DNA from 3 places in the Methylobacterium sp. HMF5984 genome. Region 1 is predicted to be linked to each of the others. Evidence: riboswitches for the same ligand, from Rfam matches in the RefSeq annotation. Region 1 holds a riboswitch; each other region holds the start of a gene.
What was found. A riboswitch is a leader RNA that binds a small molecule or an ion and turns the genes downstream of it on or off. The one in region 1 is predicted to bind cobalamin.
Positions count from the first base shown of each region.

Region 1 (3,264 bases):
CGCCGGCGGGCACGCCGCCACCCGATCCTTCGCAACACGCTCGCCGCCCTGCTCTGCCTCGTCACCCTCGAGGGCGTGCCGCCGGGCGGCGGGACCGAGCCGGTGCCGCAGGTCGCGAGCCTCCAGGCCCGCAGCACCGGGTCGACCGCCCTCGCCGCCCTGTTCGATCCCCGGCCGATGCTGGGCCCGGAGGCCGGCGCGGACCGTCAGGGCGCGCCCCTCGGCGCCGCGCTCACCCCGCCCGAGCCGCGTTTCGCCCCGCCGGTCGCGACGCTCGCGGCCGCCGAGCCGCGTTCGACGGAAGCCGCGCCCCCGGTGCAGACCGGCCGGCAGGCCCAGGTCGTGGAGCAGGTGCGGGCCCTGCGGGCAAACCAGGTCTTACGGGACACGCAGGTCCTGCGGGTTACCCAGGTCCTGCGGGACACCGAGGTCGTGCGGCAGGCCCAGATCGTGCCGCTGCCGGTCGCCCGCCCGGCGGACCTGATCGCCGCCCCCGTGCCGCAGCGCCTCGCCCTGCGCCGCGCTCCGCGCCGGGTGCCCGAGGCGGTCCCGGCGCCCACCGCCGAGACGCCGTCGTTCTTCGAGGAGCTGTTCGCCGCGCGGAAGGATTCGGGCCCGGCTTTGGCCTACGCCGCCCTCGAGAGCCCCGGGCTGGAGCGGTCGCGCGGCCGCCTGTTCCCCGGCCCCGACGCGGGCGCCGGCACGGCGATCTACGACATCACCGCCCGCACCGTCCGCCTGCCGAACGGCGAGGTGCTGGAAGCCCATTCCGGCCTCGGCGCCAGCATGGACCATCCCGACTTCGTGCACCTGCGGATGCGCGGCTCGACCCCGCCGGGCACCTACGACCTCACCGAGCGCGAGGCTTTGTTCCACGGCGTGCGGGCGATCCGCCTCAACCCGGTGGGCGGCGCCGCCGCGATCCACGGCCGCGACGGGCTGCTGGCCCACACCTACATGCTCGGGCCGAGCGGCGCCTCGAACGGCTGCGTGTCCTTCCGCAACTACGACCGCTTCCTGCAGGCGTTCCTGCGCGGCGAGATCCGCCGCCTCGTCGTGGTGACCGGCCGCGGCGACGGCCCGGCCCGCTTCGCCGCGAGCCGCTGACGCCGTCACCGATCGGCCACACCCGGCGACGGCGTCCGAAAGCCGGATTGACGGGCCGGCGGCGCCCGACGCAACCTGCACGCGACGGTTCCTCATCGAGGATCAAAAGGGAACGCGGTGAGGGGAGGGCCCGACGGGGCCTTGCCCGAAGCCGCGGCTGCCCCCGCAACTGTAAGCGGCGAGCCTTCCACCACTGGACGTCACTGGATGCGCCGCATCCGGGAAGACGGTGGCGGGCGATGACCCGCGAGCCAGGAGACCTGCCGTCAGTCGTGGTCACACGCGAAGCGCGTCGGGCGGGGTGTTCCGGCGGGTGTCGAAGCCCCCGGCCGTCCGACGGACGGAGCGGTGGATCGGCCTCGTTCGCGGTGACGTGCCACGTCCGCGTCGCCCGAGGTCCCGTGTCCGCGTCCCAGTCCCCGCCCGTCTTCCGAACGCCAACCCTGCTCGCTCTCGCCTGCGCCGCCGCCCTCTCGGGCCCGGCCGCGCTGGCGCGCCCCGCCGCCGGGGAGGCCGAGGCGAACCTCGCCGAGATCTCCGTGACGGCCGACGATCCCAGGCCCGCCGCCGGGGCGGCGGCGAGCGCCGGCTACGTCGGCGGCACCATCGGCGCCGGCGGGGCGCTTCGGACGGTGGATGCGGCGAGCGCCGGCATCGTTTCCGGCGCCGAGATCAACAGCCGCCCGATCACGCGGCCGGGCGAGGTGCTCGAATCCGTGCCCGGCCTGATCGTCACCCAGCATTCGGGGGAGGGCAAGGCCAACCAGTTCTTCCTGCGCGGCTTCAACCTCGACCACGGCACCGACATCGCGATCGAGGTCGACGGGATACCGGTGAACATGCGCACGCACGCGCACGGCCAGGGCTACGCCGACATCAACTTCCTGATCCCCGAGCTCGTCGGCGCGGTGGCGTTCCACAAGGGGCCGTACTTCGTCCGCGACGGCGACTTCGCCTCGGCCGGCTCGGTACGGATCGACTACCTCGACACCGTCGCCAAGAACGTCGCGCTGACCGCGTTCGGCAGCTTCGGCTACGCGCGGGCGCTGACCATCGCCTCGGCCCCCCTCGGCCAGGGCAACCTGCTCGTGGCGGGCGAGGCGCAGGTCTACGACGGCCCGTGGGACGTGCCGGATGCGCTGCGCAAGGTGAACGGCGTGGTGCGCTACAGCCAGGGCACGGCGCTCGACGGGTTCTCGGTCACCGGCATGGCCTATGCCAGCCGCTGGACCGCGACCAACCAGATCGCATCGCGCGCGGTGTCGGAGGGGATCATCGGCCGCTTCGGCACCCTGAACCCGACCGACGGCGGCGACAGCAGCCGGTTCTCGCTCTCGGGCCGCTGGAGCATGACCGACGACACCGGCGTCACGCGGGCCTCGGCCTACGTCATCCGCTCGCAGCTCAACCTATTCAACGACTTCACCTACTTCCTCAACGATCCGGTCAACGGAGACCAGTTCCACCAGCTCGACCAGCGCATCCTCGGCGGCGGCGAGGTGAGCCACGTCTTCCAAGGCGACCTGTTCGGGCATCCGATGGAGAACGAGATCGGGGTGCAGACCCGCACCGACGCGATCCGCGTCGGGCTGTTCAACACCGCGAACCGCCAGTTCCGCACGGGCGTCCTCGACGACCGGGTGCTGGAGGCGAGCGGGGCGTTCTACGTCGACAACCGCGTGCGCTGGACCGACTGGCTGCGCACCAGCGTCGGCTTCCGGGCCGACGGCTACTACGGCGACGTGGTCTCCGACACGGCGGCCAATTCCGGCAAGGCACGGGACGGCATCGTCAACCCGAAGCTCGGGCTGGTGCTGGGGCCGTGGTTCGACACCGAGCTCTACGTGAACTACGGCGGCGGCTTCCACTCGAACGACGTGCGCGGCGTGACCGCGACGGTCGACCCGGCGAGCCCCCTCTTCAACATCGCGCGCTCGCCCTTCCTCGTGCCCTCGACCGGCTACGAGGTCGGCATCCGCAACCGCTCGATCGCCGGGCTGGAGACGGCATTGGCCCTGTTCCGCCTCGATTTCGCGTCGGAGAACCTGTTCCAGGGCGACACCGGCACGACGGAGCCGAGCCGGCCGAGCCGCCGCTTCGGCATCGAGTGGACCAACCGCTACGCGGTGACGCCGTGGCTGAGGCTGGAGGGGGACC
Region 1 is NZ_JBJFLN010000001.1:2,655,115-2,658,378, forward strand. Features, by position in the region: gene ACFZ8E_RS12855 (DUF2778 domain-containing protein) at 1-1,107, shown strand, start outside; cobalamin riboswitch at 1,176-1,390, shown strand; gene ACFZ8E_RS12860 (TonB-dependent receptor) at 1,509-3,264, shown strand, end outside.

Region 2 (3,264 bases), 1.5 Mb from region 1:
GGATGCCGAGAACCGCGTCGCCTTCCCCGGCGTCGCCGCGCTCTACCGGGCCCTCTACGTCGGCCCGGACGGCATCGAGGCCAACCCGATGCTCTACGTCTCGCGCGCGCCGTGGGGCCTGTACGAGATGCTGTCGGAGTTCTTCACGATCCACGGCATCCCGGTGGGCCCGATCCTGTTCCTGCGCGAATGGGGCCTGTCGTGGAAGCACCCCCTCCCCCGCCGGGCGGAGGATCACAAGCGCGCCCTGATCGTCCACATGCTGTCGCTGTATCGCGACCTGCCGTTCGTGCTGATCGGCGACAGCGGGCAGCACGATCCGGAGGTCTACGGCCGGATCGTCGCCGACCATCCGGGCCGGGTGAAGGCGGTCTACATCCGCAACGTGTCGCGCGACGCCGACCGCATTCGCGAGATCGAGGCGCTGGCGCAGGTCGTCGCGGCCGCCGGCAGCCACCTCGTCATCGCCGCCGACAGCACCGCCATCGCCCGGCACGCGGCGAGCCTCGGCCTGATCGCACCGGGCGCGGTCGCCCTGGTGGCGGACGAGCACGCGGCCGGCGGCGAGCCGGCGGAGCTGACCGCGGAGACCGCCCTGCCGGGCGACCTCGGCTCCGTCCTCGGCGGCGCCGGAGGAACCTTGCCGCCGAGCGTCGTCGTCGAGGCGTCGGCGCAGGACGGATCGCATATCTCGACCTAGCGTCACCGTGCGCGCCGTCGCTGTCGCCGCCGGGTCACACTTCACAGGAGCGTGATTCCGGCCGTTGACTCTTCGGGACCGCGGAAGCCACTTGGCGGGGACGGTTCCCCTCGGGGATCAAAAGGGAACGCGGTGAGGACGAGGCTCCGAGGAGCCTTTCCAATGCCGCGGCTGCCCCCGCAACTGTAAGCGGCGAGCCTCCATCAACACGTCACTGGGTCACGGCGCCTGGGAAGACGATGAGGGGCAGCGACCCGCGAGCCAGGAGACCTGCCGTCAGTCGTGGTCACACGCGAAACGCGTCGGGCGGGGTGCCTCGACGGGTGTCGAGACGCATGGGCCCGCGCGGCGCATGCGGGGCGGCCTCGTTCGCGGTGACGTGCCACCACACGCGTCCGCACGTCCCTCCCATGCCCTTGCCCACCGCGAGACCCGCGCCGAACGACGCACAGGAAGCCGCCCGGCATCCGTGCGCCGGCGGCCGAGCCGCGTTCGGCCGATCGCCTAATTGTAACATTGTTACATTCGATGTAGATGGAGGGTCGGGCAGGCCGTCGCGTCGCGCCGATAGAGCCGAATCCGATCCATGCTCGTTCTTCTGCAAACCGCTCGTTCCCTCGGGCGCGCGATGCGCTGCCCGCTCCTCGCCGGCACGGCGCTCGTCATCCTCGCTCCGCCGCGAGATGCCGGCGCCCAGCCGGTCGCCGGCGAATCGGCGAGCGTCGTGCTCGACACCCTCACGGTCGCGGGCGACGGCGTCGGCTTGAGCCGCGCCGCGCCGGTCGGCCTCAACCTGCGCACGCCCGACCGCGGCGCGAGCCGCCTCGGCCTCACGCCGCTGGAGACCCCCGGCAGCGTCGACGTCATCTCCGGCGAGACCGCGCGGCTGCGCGGCCAGGACACGATCGCGGACGCCGTGACGCAGAACGCCACCGGCATCACCACCATCGCCTCGCCGGGCAACGGCAACGGCGCCTTCACCAGCCGCGGGTTCTCGGGGCCGAACTCGATCCAGCAGCTCTACGACGGCACGCGGCTGTTCGTCGGCGCCAACACGGTGACCTTCCCGTTCGACACCTGGAACGTCGAGCGCATCGAGGTGCTGCGCGGGCCGGCCTCCGTGCTCTACGGCGACGGGGCGATCGGCGGCGTCATCAACGTGGTGACGAAGAAGCCGACCTTCACGTCCATCAACCTGGTGCGGGCCGGCGTCGGATCGGACGGCATCGCGCGGCTCGCCCTCGATTCCGGCGGCCCGATCGGCGACGCGGTGGCCTATCGCCTCAACGTCAGCGGCAACCGCGCCGGCGGCTGGATCAGCCCGGACGGCGACTTCCGCAACCTCGCGGTCTCGGGCGCGATCCTGCTCCAGGCCACGCCCGACCTCGCCTTCACCCTGAGCCACGACCTCGGCTATCAGGAGCCGGCGCGCTACTGGGGCACGCCGCTGGTCCACGGGCGCATCCCGGATTTCATCCGGTTCAAGAACTACAACGTCCGCGACGCCAAGATCACCTGGGCGGACAACTGGACCCAGCTCAAGACGGAATGGACGCCCACCGCCGACATCACGGTGCGCAACACCGCCTACCGGCTGCAGAGCAGGCGCCACTGGCTCGACGTCGAGACCTACAGCTTCAACCGATCGACGCGATTGGTAGACCGGAGCGACTACACCGAAATCTACCACCAGCAGGAACAGCTGGGGAACCGGTTCGACGCCGCGTTCAAGGGCACGCTGTTCGGCTTCCGCAACGAGTTCCTGGCCGGCTTCGACGTGAACCACATCGACTTCCGGCACATCAACAACTTCTCGACCGTCGGATCGGGCCTCGTCACCAGCGTCCCGCTGACGGATTACGACCCGGGCTCGTTCCCGCTGAACGGCCGCGCCAGCCCGGCCTACGCGACGAGCACCGACCAGGCCTCGGTCTTCGCCGAGGACCGGCTGATCCTCACCGACCAGCTCTCGTTCCTGTCCGGCGTCCGGTTCGACGCCTCGACCCTGCAGCGCGAGAACCTGATGAGCAACGCGCAGTTCGAGAAGTCCTTCCAGGGCCTCGGCTACCGCTTCGGGCTGGTGTTCAACCCGACGCCGGACACCGCGCTCTATGCGCAGGTCGCCACCGCCACGGACCCGGTGAACAGCCTGATCACGCTGTCGCAATCGCTGGCCGGCTTCAAGCTCTCCACCGGCGAGCAGGTCGAGCTCGGCGCCAAGGGCGTGTTCTGGGACGGCCGAGGCGAGTGGACGCTCGCCGGCTACCGCATCGTCAAGGACAACCTGATCTCGGCGGTGCCGGGCCAGCCGAACGTCTCGACGCAGGTCGGCCGGCAATCCTCCTACGGGGTCGAGGCGGCGCTCTCGCTGCAGGTCACGCCGCTCTGGCGGGTCGACGCGAACCTCGCCCTGCTGCACGCGCAGTACGATTCCTTCGACCAGGCCGTGAACGGCGCGACGATTTCGTACGCCGGCAACCGGCCGATCGACGTGCCCGAGCGGGTCGCCAACCTCTGGCTCAATTACGCCTTCGCGCCGACCTGGGAAGCACGGGTCGGGTTCC
Region 2 is NZ_JBJFLN010000001.1:1,184,559-1,187,822, reverse strand. Features, by position in the region: gene ACFZ8E_RS05550 (App1 family protein) at 1-700, shown strand, start outside; cobalamin riboswitch at 785-993, shown strand; gene ACFZ8E_RS05545 (TonB-dependent receptor) at 1,329-3,264, shown strand, end outside.
Region 2: it holds a riboswitch for cobalamin, as region 1 does, so the genes downstream of both, ACFZ8E_RS05545 (TonB-dependent receptor) here and ACFZ8E_RS12860 (TonB-dependent receptor) in region 1, are expected to answer to the same signal.

Region 3 (3,264 bases), 1.5 Mb from region 1:
AAGCTGGCGCTCCACCTCGGCCCGCACCTGCGCGAGGCCGGCGGCGTCGAGAAGATCCGCCTTGTTGAGCACGACGAGGTCGGCGCAGAGGAGCTGGTCCTCGAACACCTCCTCGAGCGGGTTGTCGTGGTCCACCGCCGTATCGGCGGCGCGCTGGTTGGCCAGAGCCTCGGGGTCCTCGGCGAAGGCGCCCCACGCGACCGCCGGCCCGTCCACGACCGCGACGACGCCGTCGACGGTCACCCGCGAGCGGATCGCCGGCCACTGGAACGCCTGGACCAGGGGCTTGGGCAGGGCGAGGCCGGACGTCTCGATCAGGATGTGCTCGGGCGGGTTCGGGCGATCGAGAAGAGCCGTCATCGCCGGCATGAAGTCGTCCGCGACGGTGCAGCAGATGCAGCCGTTGGGAAGCTCGACGATCGAATCCTCGGTGCAGCCCTCGATGCCGCAGGCGGCGAGGAACGACTTGTCGAAGCCGATGTCGCCGAACTCGTTGACGAGTATCGCGAGCCGGCGCCCGCCGGCATTCTCGACCACGTGGCGCACCAGCGTCGTCTTGCCCGCCCCGAGGAAGCCGGTGACGATGGTGCAGGGGATCTTCTGGACGATGCTCATGGGGATCTCGCCGATGGCTCAGGCCGCGCGCGGCGGAAACGGAGGGATGCGGGCGACGACGCCCTTGCGGAATTCCTGCGGCCTCTGCTTCCACGGCACGATCCCGTCGGGCGTGCCGGCGTAGAGGCCGACGCCGTCGAGAATGATGCGTGCGGAATCCGCCGGGTCGAGGTCGCCGTAGACGTAGGTCCAGCGATCCTCCGCCGCCACGGCGACGGTGCAGGGCCGCTTGCAGACCGACAGGCACTCGACCGCTTCGATCGTCACGCCGTCGGGGGCGGGAAGCGCACGCAACGCGTCGAAGAGGCGGGCGCCCGCGCGCGGGCCGTCCGGCGCATCGCTCTCCATCCGGCAGGTGGTGCAGACGTAGAGGATCGTGTCAGCCACGGGCGCCTGCCGCGGCCTTCGGGCCGAAGGTCTGCCAGGCGCGCCCGAAGGCTAAGCCGATCACCGCCCAGAACACGAAGGCGATGGCGAGCGAGCGCGCGGCGAACTGCGCGGCGAGGCCGGCGGGAAGCTCGGACGGCGTCGCCGCCACCTCCGGCGCACCGGCCAGATGCGGAGCGACGATGAGCACGATTCCGCCGAGGATGGTGATCGGCACCCGGCGGATCGCGATGAGATAGATCCCCATCGCGGTGGCCGACGCCGTCATCACCCACCAGACCTGGCGGGCGGCCAGCGGGGCCGCCTCGCTGCCGGGCAGCTCGGGCGGCAGGCCCAGAGCCGGCGCAAGCGCCACGGCGAGGAAGCCGGCGACCGCGAAGGCGAGCCCGCGCTCGGGCGACGGCTCGCGGCCGGTGGCCAGCATCACCGCGCCGAGGAGCAGGGCGTAGCCGATGCCGCCGACGAGGGTCGCGAGCCCGGTGAACAGCATGCGCGGCAGGCCGGCGGCCGGCTGCCATTCCGGCTCGGCCTTGGTGTCGTGGTCGTGCCCGGCATGGGCGAGCACGATCGGCAGGCGCCCGGCCAGCGGGGCCGCCGAGGCGGCGGCGCCGGGAGCGGCCTGGGTCTCGTAGCGCTCGGCGGCGATGATCAGCGGCGAGGTGAGCGCGAGCTCGAGCCCCGTCACAAGGACGGCCGCGAGGAAGCCGGCGGCGAGCGCCGCCGACAGGAGCCGGATGAGCATGGGAACGCCTGGGTTCAGGCGGTCAATGGCAGGGGAAGTTCTGCGTGTGCCGGAAGTCGTGCGCCGCGTTGTGCAGCGCCGAGGCCGGCGAGAAGCCGGCGAGGAACACGAGCCCGAGGCCGAGCATGGCGGCGGCGACGATGGCGACGAAGCCCTCGTTCGCGCGGGTGCCGGTCTGGGTGAGGGTCTGGGTGGTCATGTCGACAACATCTCCGGCCGCCCCGCCGGCGGCGTTCGAGAAAGCGCGGGGGACGGCAGGTCTCCTGGCTCGCGGATCGCAGCGCCTGCCGCCTTCCCGAAACATCGGTGGCCGAAGGCAGGAGCTGAGGGCTCCCACGGCGTTCCGGGCTTCGATCCGCAACGCAGTCCCATCTCGGACAGGTCGGTTCAACGAAGCTCGGATCGCCGTGGGGACCCTGGCCGCTTACAGTTGCGGGGGCAGCCGCGGCATCGGGTTTCCCCTCACCGCATTCCCTTTTCACCCCGTCTCCGGGGCACCGTCGCGTCCAGCCATAGCCTGTCCGGTCTCCCCGCACAACGGAGGCTTTGACGGGCGCACAGGGGTTGGGGCATGGGTTCCAGCCATGCAGCAGGCCGCGCCTCGGACGACCCTCGTGCTCGGCGGTGCGCGCTCGGGCAAGAGCGCCTACGCCGAGAGGTTGATCGAGGCGGTGCCGGGCCCGTGGCTCTACCTCGCCACGGCACAGGCCTGGGACGACGAGATGCGCGCGCGCATCGCCCTCCACCGAGCGCGGCGCTCCGGCGACTGGATCACTCGGGACGTGCCGAACGCTTTGGCCGCCGCGATCGCCGAGGCGCCGGGGCCGGTGCTGGTTGATTGCCTGACCTTGTGGCTGACGAACCTGCTGCTTGCCGATGCCGACCTCGACGCCGAGACGGCGGCGCTCCGCAGTGCCTGCCGGGAAGCGCACGGGCCGCTCGTCCTCGTGTCGAACGAGGTCGGCCTCGGGATCGTGCCCGACAATGCGCTCGCCCGCCGCTTCCGCGATGCGGCCGGACGCCTCCACCAGAGCCTCGCGGCCGAGTGCGACCGCGTCGTCCTGACGGTCGCCGGGCTGCCGCTCGTCATCAAACCGCATGGAACGCCATGACCGACGACGCCGAACGCCATCGCGAGAAGATGGAGAAGCGCAAGGCGGTGCAGGACGCCGAGGTCGCGGCCAAGACGATCGAGAAGGGCCTGCTCATCGTCAACACCGGACCCGGCAAGGGCAAGACCACGGCGGCGCTGGGCCTGGCGCTCCGCATGCTGGGGCGCGGCCACAGGGTCGGCGTGGTGCAGTTCATTAAGGGCGCGTGGGACACCGGCGAGGCGCATGCGCTGAGGACCTTCGGCGACCGGGTCGCGTGGCACGCGATGGGCGAAGGCTTCACCTGGGAGACGCAGGACAAGGCCCGCGACATCGCCGCCTGCCTCAACGCCTGGAACCGGGCGACCGACCTGATGGCCGACCCGAGCCTCCGTCTCCTGATCCTCGACGAGCTCAACATCGCGCTGC
Region 3 is NZ_JBJFLN010000001.1:4,108,432-4,111,695, reverse strand. Features, by position in the region: gene cobW (cobalamin biosynthesis protein CobW) at 1-615, opposite strand, end outside; gene ACFZ8E_RS19950 (DUF1636 domain-containing protein) at 634-1,002, opposite strand; gene ACFZ8E_RS19945 (CbtA family protein) at 995-1,744, opposite strand; gene ACFZ8E_RS19940 (CbtB-domain containing protein) at 1,767-1,943, opposite strand; cobalamin riboswitch at 1,980-2,261, opposite strand; gene cobU (bifunctional adenosylcobinamide kinase/adenosylcobinamide-phosphate guanylyltransferase) at 2,329-2,856, shown strand; gene cobO (cob(I)yrinic acid a,c-diamide adenosyltransferase) at 2,853-3,264, shown strand, end outside.
Region 3: it holds a riboswitch for cobalamin, as region 1 does, so the genes downstream of both, ACFZ8E_RS19940 (CbtB-domain containing protein) here and ACFZ8E_RS12860 (TonB-dependent receptor) in region 1, are expected to answer to the same signal.